2 linked regions of the Fulvivirga ulvae genome follow. Each later gene encodes a partner of the first gene's protein in a complex. Links are inferred from orthologs where the notes say so. Each region holds a gene or a part of one and is shown on either strand. Other genes may lie near its edges.

The links.
Region 2: the proteins of trxA (region 1) and trxB are in contact, whole or in part, in a crystal structure (PDB 1F6M), measured with the Escherichia coli proteins. The link is inferred for Fulvivirga ulvae from one-to-one orthologs.

The regions. Positions count from the first base shown.
Region 1 is NZ_CP089981.1:324,819-329,883, reverse strand. The notes cover bases 736-3,560. They hold trxA (thioredoxin), read right to left. Parts: upstream 2,398-3,560; coding sequence 2,074-2,397; downstream 736-2,073. Other genes in these bases: LVD17_RS01365 (AI-2E family transporter), read left to right, coding at 2,819-3,560; LVD17_RS01375 (NUDIX domain-containing protein), read left to right, coding at 1,572-2,006; LVD17_RS01380 (DoxX family protein), read right to left, coding at 950-1,351; LVD17_RS01385 (mechanosensitive ion channel family protein), read left to right, coding at 736-777. Outside these bases: more of LVD17_RS01385, read left to right, coding at 1-735; more of LVD17_RS01365, read left to right, coding at 3,561-3,904; LVD17_RS01360 (hybrid sensor histidine kinase/response regulator), read right to left, coding at 3,914-5,065. UniProt on the Escherichia coli protein: Participates in various redox reactions through the reversible oxidation of its active center dithiol to a disulfide and catalyzes dithiol-disulfide exchange reactions.
Region 2 is NZ_CP089981.1:5,797,913-5,802,933, reverse strand. The notes cover bases 628-3,408. They hold trxB (thioredoxin-disulfide reductase), read left to right. Parts: upstream 628-1,433; coding sequence 1,434-2,384; downstream 2,385-3,408. Other genes in these bases: LVD17_RS24395 (DUF3307 domain-containing protein), read left to right, coding at 3,408-3,408; LVD17_RS24400 (SatD family protein), read left to right, coding at 2,749-3,408; LVD17_RS24410 (sigma-70 family RNA polymerase sigma factor), read left to right, coding at 628-1,278. In the rest of the region: pnp (polyribonucleotide nucleotidyltransferase), read left to right, coding at 1-326; more of LVD17_RS24410, read left to right, coding at 415-627; more of LVD17_RS24400, read left to right, coding at 3,409-3,411; more of LVD17_RS24395, read left to right, coding at 3,409-4,130; LVD17_RS24390 (GAF domain-containing protein), read left to right, coding at 4,250-5,021.

The DNA of each region.
Region 1 (5,065 bases):
GACGTTAAGCAACGCTATAAATGGAAAAATGGAGTTCGGTATATCTCCGTTTTTTTGAGTGTGATGGTGATCAGCACCATATGGATTGATGAATTTCACTCTTTTGCTACCTTTCTGGGGCTGATATCTGCGGGAATTGCCCTGGCCCTTAAAGACCCTATTGTTAATCTTGCCGGTTGGCTCTTCATCATTATACGACGCCCGTTTGAGGTCGGTGACAGGATACAGATCATGGATTTTGCCGGTGATGTTATTGATATCAGGGCTTTTCAGTTTACACTAAACGAAATTGGTAATTGGGTCGACTCAGATCAAAGTACCGGCAGGATCGTGCACGTTCCCAATGGTAAAGTGTTTTCAGAAGCTCAGTTTAACTATCATCAGGGTTTTAGTAATATCTGGAATGAGATATGCGTGGTAGTAACCTTTGAAAGTGATTGGCAGAAGGCCAAGGATATTCTAAATAAGGTGATGGAAAAACATACCAAGCACCTGACCAAGTCCGCCCAGAAAAAACTACTTGAGGCCTCTAAGAAATTTATGATATTTTATAATACATTGACCCCCGTTATTTATACTAAAGTAAAGGGCCATGGCGTAGCATTAACCATGCGCTACCTGTGCCTGCCTAAAAAGAGGCGTTCCACCGAACACGCCATATGGGAGGAGATATTGATCGAGTTTCGTAAACATGACGATATTGATTTTGCATACCCAACACAGCGTATTTATTACAATAAAACTGAAAGCAAACAGGCGACTAAAGAGGGGAGGTAACAGCAACCGGCAAAGGCAGTTTGCAAACTGGAATATAAAAATAGGCATGTTTTATTTTAGGAGTCACTGCTCCACGGATTTCAGCTTGATTTGTAATGTTCCCCTTTAATAATTGACTCAAGACTTATTCATAAAAGTTCGTGTCTCCCCAGAAATTCTGCCTGATCCAATATTAGCGCCTGCTGTCAATAGCTATTTTACCCGGGCCATAGGTCAGTAAAAAGAAACTGACTATCCAAATATGGAGGGCTGGAGCTAAATTGAGGTAAGCATCTCCCCAATGCACAAATACCAATGCGACGGTAAAGTTTAACATTATGATCAATGCGGCCAACCTGGTATGATAACCAAGAATGAACATGATGCCTCCTGCAAACTGAGCTACCACGGAGACTATGGCACTGGCCAGGGGAAACGGGAAGTGATAGCTTTCGAGAAATTTTGAGAATTCAAGCATTTGTTCCCAGCTCAGTATATTGTCCTGAGTACCGTAAACCAGGCGTAAACCAAAAGCACAACGGAGCGTGAAAACACTGATGTCCTTATACTTTTCGAAATAGTTAAGGGGTTTCATATTCATGAATTTATATTCAATGTACATATATTCTCTATGAAGAGGAAATGAATTTTATTACCGGTGGAGGATACAGTGTAGCTACCGACTGCACGTGAAATAGCAAATGTTTACTTAATTTTGATTTCCTGTAAGGGCCGGCAGTTGAAGGCCATTCCGCTGCCGACAGTAAAGAGAATGGAACTGTTTTGCTGGGGAATTATAGAAATGAAATAAAATTATGCCGATAGATCAGAATATTAAAGTAACTGCGGACGCCGTAGTTTTCAGCCTTGGACATAATGCTGAGCAACATGTTTTACTCATCCAGCGGAAAAATGAGCCGTTTAAGGAGAATTGGGCTTTCCCGGGTGGTTTTGTAGAAGAAGATGAGGACCTGAATACTGCAGCCGCCCGTGAGTTGCAGGAAGAAACCGGGCTGGATTTAAAAGCCGGAGAGTTTGTTCAGCTGGGTGCATGGGGCAGACCCGGACGTGACCCTCGAGGACGGACAGTTACGGTTGCTTTCATGGTGAAGGTGGATATGGACGATCAGCAGATCAAAGCTGCAGATGATGCTAAGGCGGTTAAGTGGTGGCCGGTCAATGACCTCCCTAAGCTGGCTTTCGATCATCAGGAGATTCTAAAGACGGCTTTGGGGCGTGTCGCGTCCTAGAGAGCGATAAAAAAAAATGGATGCTTTTAGGGCATCCATTTTAATTCCTTTTAAACTTAATTTATGATTAAGCGATCTGGGCGTCAAGCTTTTGAGACAATACACCTTTAGGTACAGCGCCTACTTGCTTATCTACTATCTCTCCACCTTTAAAAACTAAAAGGGTAGGGATACTTCTGATGCCGAACTTAGCGGAAACGTTAGGGTTTTCATCCACATTTACCTTTCCAATTACAGCCCTGCCATCATAATCACCTGCCAATTCTTCAACAACAGGTCCGATCATTTTACAAGGTCCACACCATTCTGCCCAAAAATCTACTAAAACAGGCTTGTCGCTGTTGATGATCTCTTCAAAATTTGAGTCGGTGATTTCAATTGCTTTACTCATTATATTGGTGTTTATAAATATTAAAACTCTTTGTCGTCTGATATTGAACCAACGCAAATATAGCGTTTTTTGTTTCCTCAGGTAAACGCCCGATCCATAATTATTATCAATTGTCCCATAGGCGATAGTTATAATGTGGATTGATCAATTTCAAAGGGATAAGATTTGAGGTTTTATAACAATGTAAGAATAAACTTGCCCTGAAATTGAAGCCTGAAGTGAAGCTCGTGTTCATGATAATCACATGATTGCCGGGTTTAACCTGACAAACTATAAATATATTCTATTTACTACCCAATTCCGGCACATTTTAATATTCCCCTCCCTTCTGCACAGATCTGATAAACTTATTAATTTAACACTGGTTTTGTAAGGTGAGAGTCCGTTCTTTAAACTTTAAGATACCAAAACATTGAGAGATTTGCCCCTGATAGTACGAGTAACCACAGTCGTTTTCCTGATATTGATGGTTTTTACCATTCTGATCATCGGGAGGGAGTTTTTATATCCGGTATGCCTGGCCATACTTTTTGCCTATTTGCTCTATCCTTTTTCCAGCCTGTTGGAGAAGTGGAGGTTCCCCCGTGTCCTGGCTATTCTCATTTCTATTATTCTGGGCATGACACTGATTGGCGGAGCGGTTTTTTTGCTTTATCAGCAGATGACTGTGTTTGTAAGTGATTTCCCTGAATTAAAGGAGCATGCCATGGATAATCTTGATCAACTCCAAACACGCATTGACAGTTGGGTAGATAATGGAGAGAACCAACGTTGGTGGCTAAGAGAACGCATCTCAAGTCTGATCAATAACAGTGGAGACCTGATGAATATGGTGTTTAGTGCCACAACCGGCACCATTGTTAAAATGGGGCTACAGCCGGTTTTTGTCTTTTTTATGCTTTATTATCGGGATCGTATCAACCGGTTTATTTTTATGATATGGGATTATAATGACCGCGACAGGCTTGTTATTATCCTCAAAGAGATCTCTGAGATTACAAAAAATTATATCAGTGGGGTTTTTATAGTAGTGTTTTTGCTTTGCATCCTCAATTCTCTTGGCCTCATGATTGTAGGCGTGGAATATGCCGTTATGTTTGGTATACTTTCCGCCGTTATGAATTTTATTCCGTATTTCGGCACGCTGATAGGTGCTGCATTTCCCTTGGCCTTTACGCTGGTGTCTGAGGAGCCTGGTAATGCCATTGGAGTTATTATACTTTTTATGATCATCCAGTTTACTGAAAATAACATTCTTACTCCCAATATTACCGGTGGTCGTGTGGCCATCAATCCGCTTTTTACCATACTCATCATCATTGCAGGAGGTATGATATGGGGGCTGCCGGGCATGTTTATGAGTGTGCCTTATGCTGGTATGTTCAAAGTCGTTTGCCGGCACTATGAACCACTTAAGCCTATTGCTTTCCTGCTTTCCAGGAATAAAGGTTCTCAGCTCAGGGATGGCCTTAAGCTGATTAAAAAAATGTTTAGGACGGTGAAGTAGAGATCAACTTTAATTCTGACTGAGTGTAATGGTAAAGGTAGTACCCATGCCTTTAAGGCTGGCTACTTCTATTTTTCCTCCATTCTTTTCAATGAACTCCTTGCAGAGAATGAGACCCAGGCCGGTTCCCTTTTCTCCAGCCGTACCGCTGGTACTTTGAGCCGACCCTACCGAAAAGAGGTTGGTGAGTTTTTCTATGCCCATTCCTATGCCAGTATCAGCTACTGAAATTTCGACTTTGCTTTTGTCCACACTTTTTGTTGATACTGTCACTTTGCCACCTTCATTGGTAAACTTTAGGGCATTACTTATCAGGTTTCTCAGCACAAGTGTCAGGTGATCTTTGTCGGCGAATATTTTCAGGTCCGGGGCAAGCTCCTTCTCCAGTGCAATCTTCTTGCTGCTTGCTACCGTATTGAGTTGTGAGAGTGTCTGGTTAATCATATCCGCTGCATCAATCAGATCGGGGTTATGATCTAATTTGTTCATTTGCGTAGAAGCCCAGGTAAGTAGATTCTCTATCAGGCTAAGCGTGTTTTTTGCTGATTTGTTTAATTCCTTAGAGTAGGCTGTTATTTTTTCAGGTGACAGCCGATTACCATTATTGGCCAGCATCTGAGAAAAGCCCGCCAGTGCACTTACCGGGCTGCGCAGGTCATGGGCTACAATGGAGAAAAATTTATCTTTGGTAGCATTCAGCTCCTCGAGTTCTTTTTTTTGCTCATGGATCTCCCCAAAGGCCTTTTCCAGTTCTGCGGTTCTGTTTGCCACCTTTTGTTCTAACTGCTCGTTGATTTCCTGGAGTTCAGCCACAAGTTCCTGGTTGTTCTTTTTAAGGGTCAAAGCTTCCAACGCATTGTCTATGGTCACCTTGAGTTCATCTTTATTCCATGGTTTTGTGATATAGCGATATACTTTACCGGAATTTATAGCCTCAATAATAGCCGATACATCACTGAACCCGGTCAGAATCATTCTTATTGCCAGAAGGTCTTCAGGTAAGTTTTTTAAAAATTCAATACCCGTCATACCTGGCATACGCTGGTCTGTAATAATAATGGAAATATCGTTTTCCTCAATTATTTTGAGCCCTTCTGAAGCAGAAGTAGCAGTGTAGATATCATAATGCCTTCTAAATGATGACCGGAAAACAATCAGGTT
Region 2 (5,021 bases), 5.5 Mb from region 1 along the record:
TTGCTGTTGATAAAAATTCAATGAACGAGGCATTGAAGAGAATAAAAGCTATCGTAGCCGTACCTGAAGTAGGGCAGGTTTATGATGGTAAAGTTAAGTCAATCATGCCTTTCGGTGCTTTCATCGAGTTTATGCCTGGCAAAGATGGCCTGTTACATATCTCCGAAATTAAATGGGAAAGAGTGGAGAATATGGAAGGTATTCTCGAAGTAGGAGAGGAAGTAAAGGTGAAATTAGTTGAAATTGACAAGAAAACGGGTAAATTTAGACTATCTAGAAAAGTACTGTTACCGAAACCTGAAAAAAAGGAGCAGAGCAGTAATTAATTCTGCTCTGACTTTTGTCATTTGGAACTAAATTTTATAAAATTGGTGTTTGCGTAATGGTCGATAGTGAAATTTATAAATAACTTGAATGAGACAGCTTAAGATTAGCAAGCAGATCACGAACAGAGAGAGTCAGTCGCTCGATAAATATCTGCAGGAAATAGGTAAAGTCGATTTATTAACACCAGATGAAGAAGTAGAGCTGGCTCAGCGGATAAGAGAAGGAGATCAATTAGCACTTGAAAAACTGACCAAAGCAAACCTGCGTTTCGTAGTATCTGTTGCCAAACAGTATCAGAATCAGGGATTGTCGTTGGGCGATTTGATCAATGAGGGTAATCTGGGTTTGATAAAAGCTGCTCAGCGATTTGACGAAACACGTGGTTTCAAGTTTATTTCATATGCAGTTTGGTGGATCAGACAGTCTATCCTGCAAGCTTTGGCCGAACAATCAAGAATTGTACGATTACCCCTTAATAGGGTAGGTTCTCTAAATAAGATATCTAAAACGTTTTCTGAACTGGAGCAAAAGTACGAAAGAGAGCCATCGCCTGATGAGTTGGCAGAAGTGCTTGAAGTAACTACTGCGGAAGTGGTGGATACCATGAAAATTTCCGGTCGTCACGTGTCTATGGATGCACCTTTTGTCCAGGGAGAAGAAAACAGCCTTTTGGATGTTCTTGAAAATGATCTGGAAGAAACTCCGGATTCGGAGTTGATGAATGATTCGCTGAGAAGGGAGGTTCAACGTGCACTATCTACATTAACACAGCGAGAGGCTGATGTGATTTCGCTGTACTTCGGGTTAAATGGAGAGCATTCTATGACTCTTGAGGAAATAGGAGAGAAGTTTAACCTTACAAGGGAGAGAGTACGTCAGATAAAAGAAAAAGCAATACGCAGACTAAGGCATACATCCAGGAGTAAGGCATTGAAACCTTATTTAGGATAGTTATGACCACATAAACAAAATCAATTAGGTCTCATAAACAGTGGGACCTATTTTTTTTAGTTTTGCGCCGGGTTGGCAAGGAGATGGTTCGAAAGAATTAAAACTTAGGAAGAATAACTTTTGTTAGGTTGACAGGAAAAAACGAATTAATTATAATGACACAAGAAAAAGCTAAAGTACTGATTATTGGATCCGGTCCGGCCGGATATACTGCTGCCATTTATGCTTCAAGAGCTGGTTTGAACCCAATTATGGTTACAGGTGGCCAGCCAGGTGGCCAGTTGACCACTACCAATGATGTGGAAAATTATCCGGGTTACCCGGAAGGTATTAATGGACCTCAGATGATGGTGGATTTTCAAAAACAGGCAGAGAGATTCGGTACGGATATCCGTTATGGTATGGCTACAGCGGTTGATTTTTCAGGTTATCCCCATAAGGTGACTATAGATGATAAATATGAGATTATTGCTGAGGCCGTGATTATCTCTACCGGTGCCAGTGCAAAGTACCTGGGGCTGCCTTCTGAAGAAAAATATTATAATAAAGGTGTTTCTGCCTGTGCGGTTTGTGACGGATTCTTCTATAAAGGTAAGAGTGTAGCCGTAGTAGGTGGTGGAGATACAGCAGCTGAGGAGGCTACTTACCTGGCGAACCTTTGTCCTAAAGTATATTTGCTGGTCAGGAGAGATGAACTACGAGCGTCCCAGATAATGCAAAATAGGGTGAAAAATACCAAAAATATTGAAATCCTTTGGAACACAGAGACTGAAGAAGTTCTTGGAAATGACGAGGAAGTAACAGGAGTTAGGGTTCTAAATAACCAAACAGGAGAAACCAGAGAGCTTGATGTACAGGGCTTTTTTGTGGCCATTGGTCATAAGCCTAACACTGATATTTTCAAAGGTGTGCTGGATATGGACGAAGTGGGGTATCTTAAAGTACAACCGGGAACTTCAAAAACAAATATAGAAGGTGTTTTTGCTACCGGAGATGCCGCCGATAAAATCTACAGGCAGGCTGTGACCGCAGCAGGTACTGGCTGTATGGGTGCTCTGGATGCTGAGAGATTTCTGCAGGCAAAAGAAATGGAAATGGCAGAATAGGCCATTTTAAAAAACAGAAGACAAAACCCACCCGGCCCCGGATGGGTTTTGTTGTTTTAAAAGCAGTCTGATTTCTGCCAATTCTGTTGTCGGGTGTGTTTTTTATAAGCAATGTAGCAGCATGGTTGCTTCTGAAAGTCTTCGTAAGACTATTATTAATAGTCATTTATTTTGGCTAGTATTGGTTAATGGTTATTTCTGATCATTAATATCCTTTTAAAGTTATTTCAATTGATTATAACCTGTAGGGGTTATTAAAAAACTTCGTTAAAGTATAAATAACCTTCAGAGGTTATATTTCTAATATATAACCTTGTGAAGTTATAATAAAATGCTATCTTTAGATTAATAACTTTTAATACTGATGGTAGCTGTATTAACCGGAGATATCATAGCGTCAAAGAAAATAGAAGAACGTGCCCAATTAAATGAGGTGCTTAAGGAGTCTTTTTACATTGTAGAGCATAAAGTACTCAAAAGGCGCGGTTCTTTGGAAATCTACCGGGGTGATAGTTTTCAGGGTATTATAGAAAATCCGGAAAAGGCCCTGTTGGCAGCTATACTCATCAGGGCAAGGCTGCGTGCCTGGAATTATACTGATCCTCATGATGCAAAGCCTTTGCAGACGCTCCCGGATGCCCGAATGAGCATAGGCATAGGAGCAGTGAGTTATAAAGGAGACAAAGTGGTGGAATCTGACGGAGAAGCATTTCAGTATTCAGGCCAGCTACTGGATACCATGAAGCAGGCAGGTTCAGAATTAGCTATTCGTACACCTTGGGAAGACGTCAATGATGAGCTGGAGGTAGTATGCAAACTTTTGGATGCCATCATCGGGAGATGGTCTTCGGCCATGGCAGAGGCAACCTGCCTTTATCTTCAGGATGAGGTCACACAACAGGAGCTTTCTGCCAAGCTGAAAATCTCCCAGCCCGCTGTGCATAAAAGACTGGCCTCCGCAAATATAGATGCGGTGGTGGCTGCTTTAAACCGATTTCAAAAACTTATTACCAAAAAACTCAAATGATAGCGTCTGCAGGAATTCTACTCAGATTACTGATTGCCCATCTGCTTGGAGATTTCTTTCTTCAACCCAGGTCGTGGGTTAAGGACCGTAATAAGCTCCATTTGAGGTCGGTGAAATTATACCTGCATGCACTTATCCATGCTGTGCTGGCTTGGCTTGTGCTATGGGACATCAGTCAGTGGCATGTTGCGCTTATCATATTCACGTCACATCTGCTGATCGATTTACTAAAGTCTTATCAGCATGGCCGCAATACCCTGTGGTTCATTATAGACCAGGCTCTTCACGTTATTGTCATCATATGCGTTTGGCGATGGTTTTTGGTAAAAGATCTTGAACTTGATATAATCGCTTTTATCTCCGAACCTAAAAGATTGTATGTTATAGCGGCTTTTGTTCTTCTGTCCCGCCCAGCTTCGATATTTATTGGGATAGCTACTCAAAAATGGAGAAAGGAGGTAGAAGATGATAAGAAAAAGACCCTTAAAGATGCAGGCTTATGGATAGGAATGATAGAGCGCTTTCTGATCCTTATTTTCATACTTATGAAGCAGGATGCCGCCATAGGATTTCTGCTGGCAGCGAAATCAATATTCAGATTTGGGGATTTGAGGAAGACCGAAGAGAAGAACCAGACGGAATACTTACTCATCGGTACTTTTCTGAGTTTTGGTATGGCTGTAGTTGTTGGTTACCTCTTACGTTTGATCGGGGTTTAGTAGCGGGTACAACTTTTCGCAGACAATATTTATCATTTTTTGGGTGTATTATTTTAAAGTAATCATTATTTTGTCTCTTACAATTTATAACCTATTGCTAGCAGAATTATATGAGTAAAATGGCTAATATCTGGAACAGGCTCTCACACATTGGGATAGACGAGGGAATGGATTTCCAGTTGCAGCACAGGGTGATCCTGTCAAACCGGTTGGGGGCGATCATCAGCTCCCTGATCATCGTGTTTATGGTTATGTTTTCTTTTAGGGAAAATACCAATTTCCTGCTGATGGTTACAATTCTGGCTTTTACTGTGGGTATACTCGTTTTAAATTTCTTTAAGCTTCACAGCATCTCCCGGCTATTGGTAAGTATCATACCAGCTTTAGGGGTTCTCTGGATTAATCTTTCTATTAAGCTCAGCCAACCCGAGAATGTGGAGATTATCCATTACGTTTCGCCAAGAATGTTTATAGCGAGTAGTTTGGTTTTGCCTTTTACCTTATTTTCTACCAGGGAAAGGACTATGATGGGGATAGGTCTGGCGTTTATTTTAGCTGTTGTATTACTTTATGACCCCATACATGAGATGCTTAACGTGAGCTATGAACAGTTAAATATAACTTCGGAGCAATACGGAGTGGTTTATGAAGATATGTTTTTGGTTATTATTATGCTACTGAGTTCATCAGTTTTTCTGTTCAACCTGAACAATCTCTACGAGAAGAAAAACCTAAGTTTGCTTGAAGAAGCTAATACCAAAAATCAGGATGCACTAAAAAGTGAAGAAGAGCTTAAAAAAACACTGAAAGAGGTTGAGATCGCGAGGGCAGAGGACGAGAAACGTAACTGGGCTACCAAAGGGCTCGCTGATCTGGCGTCTTTGTTGCAAT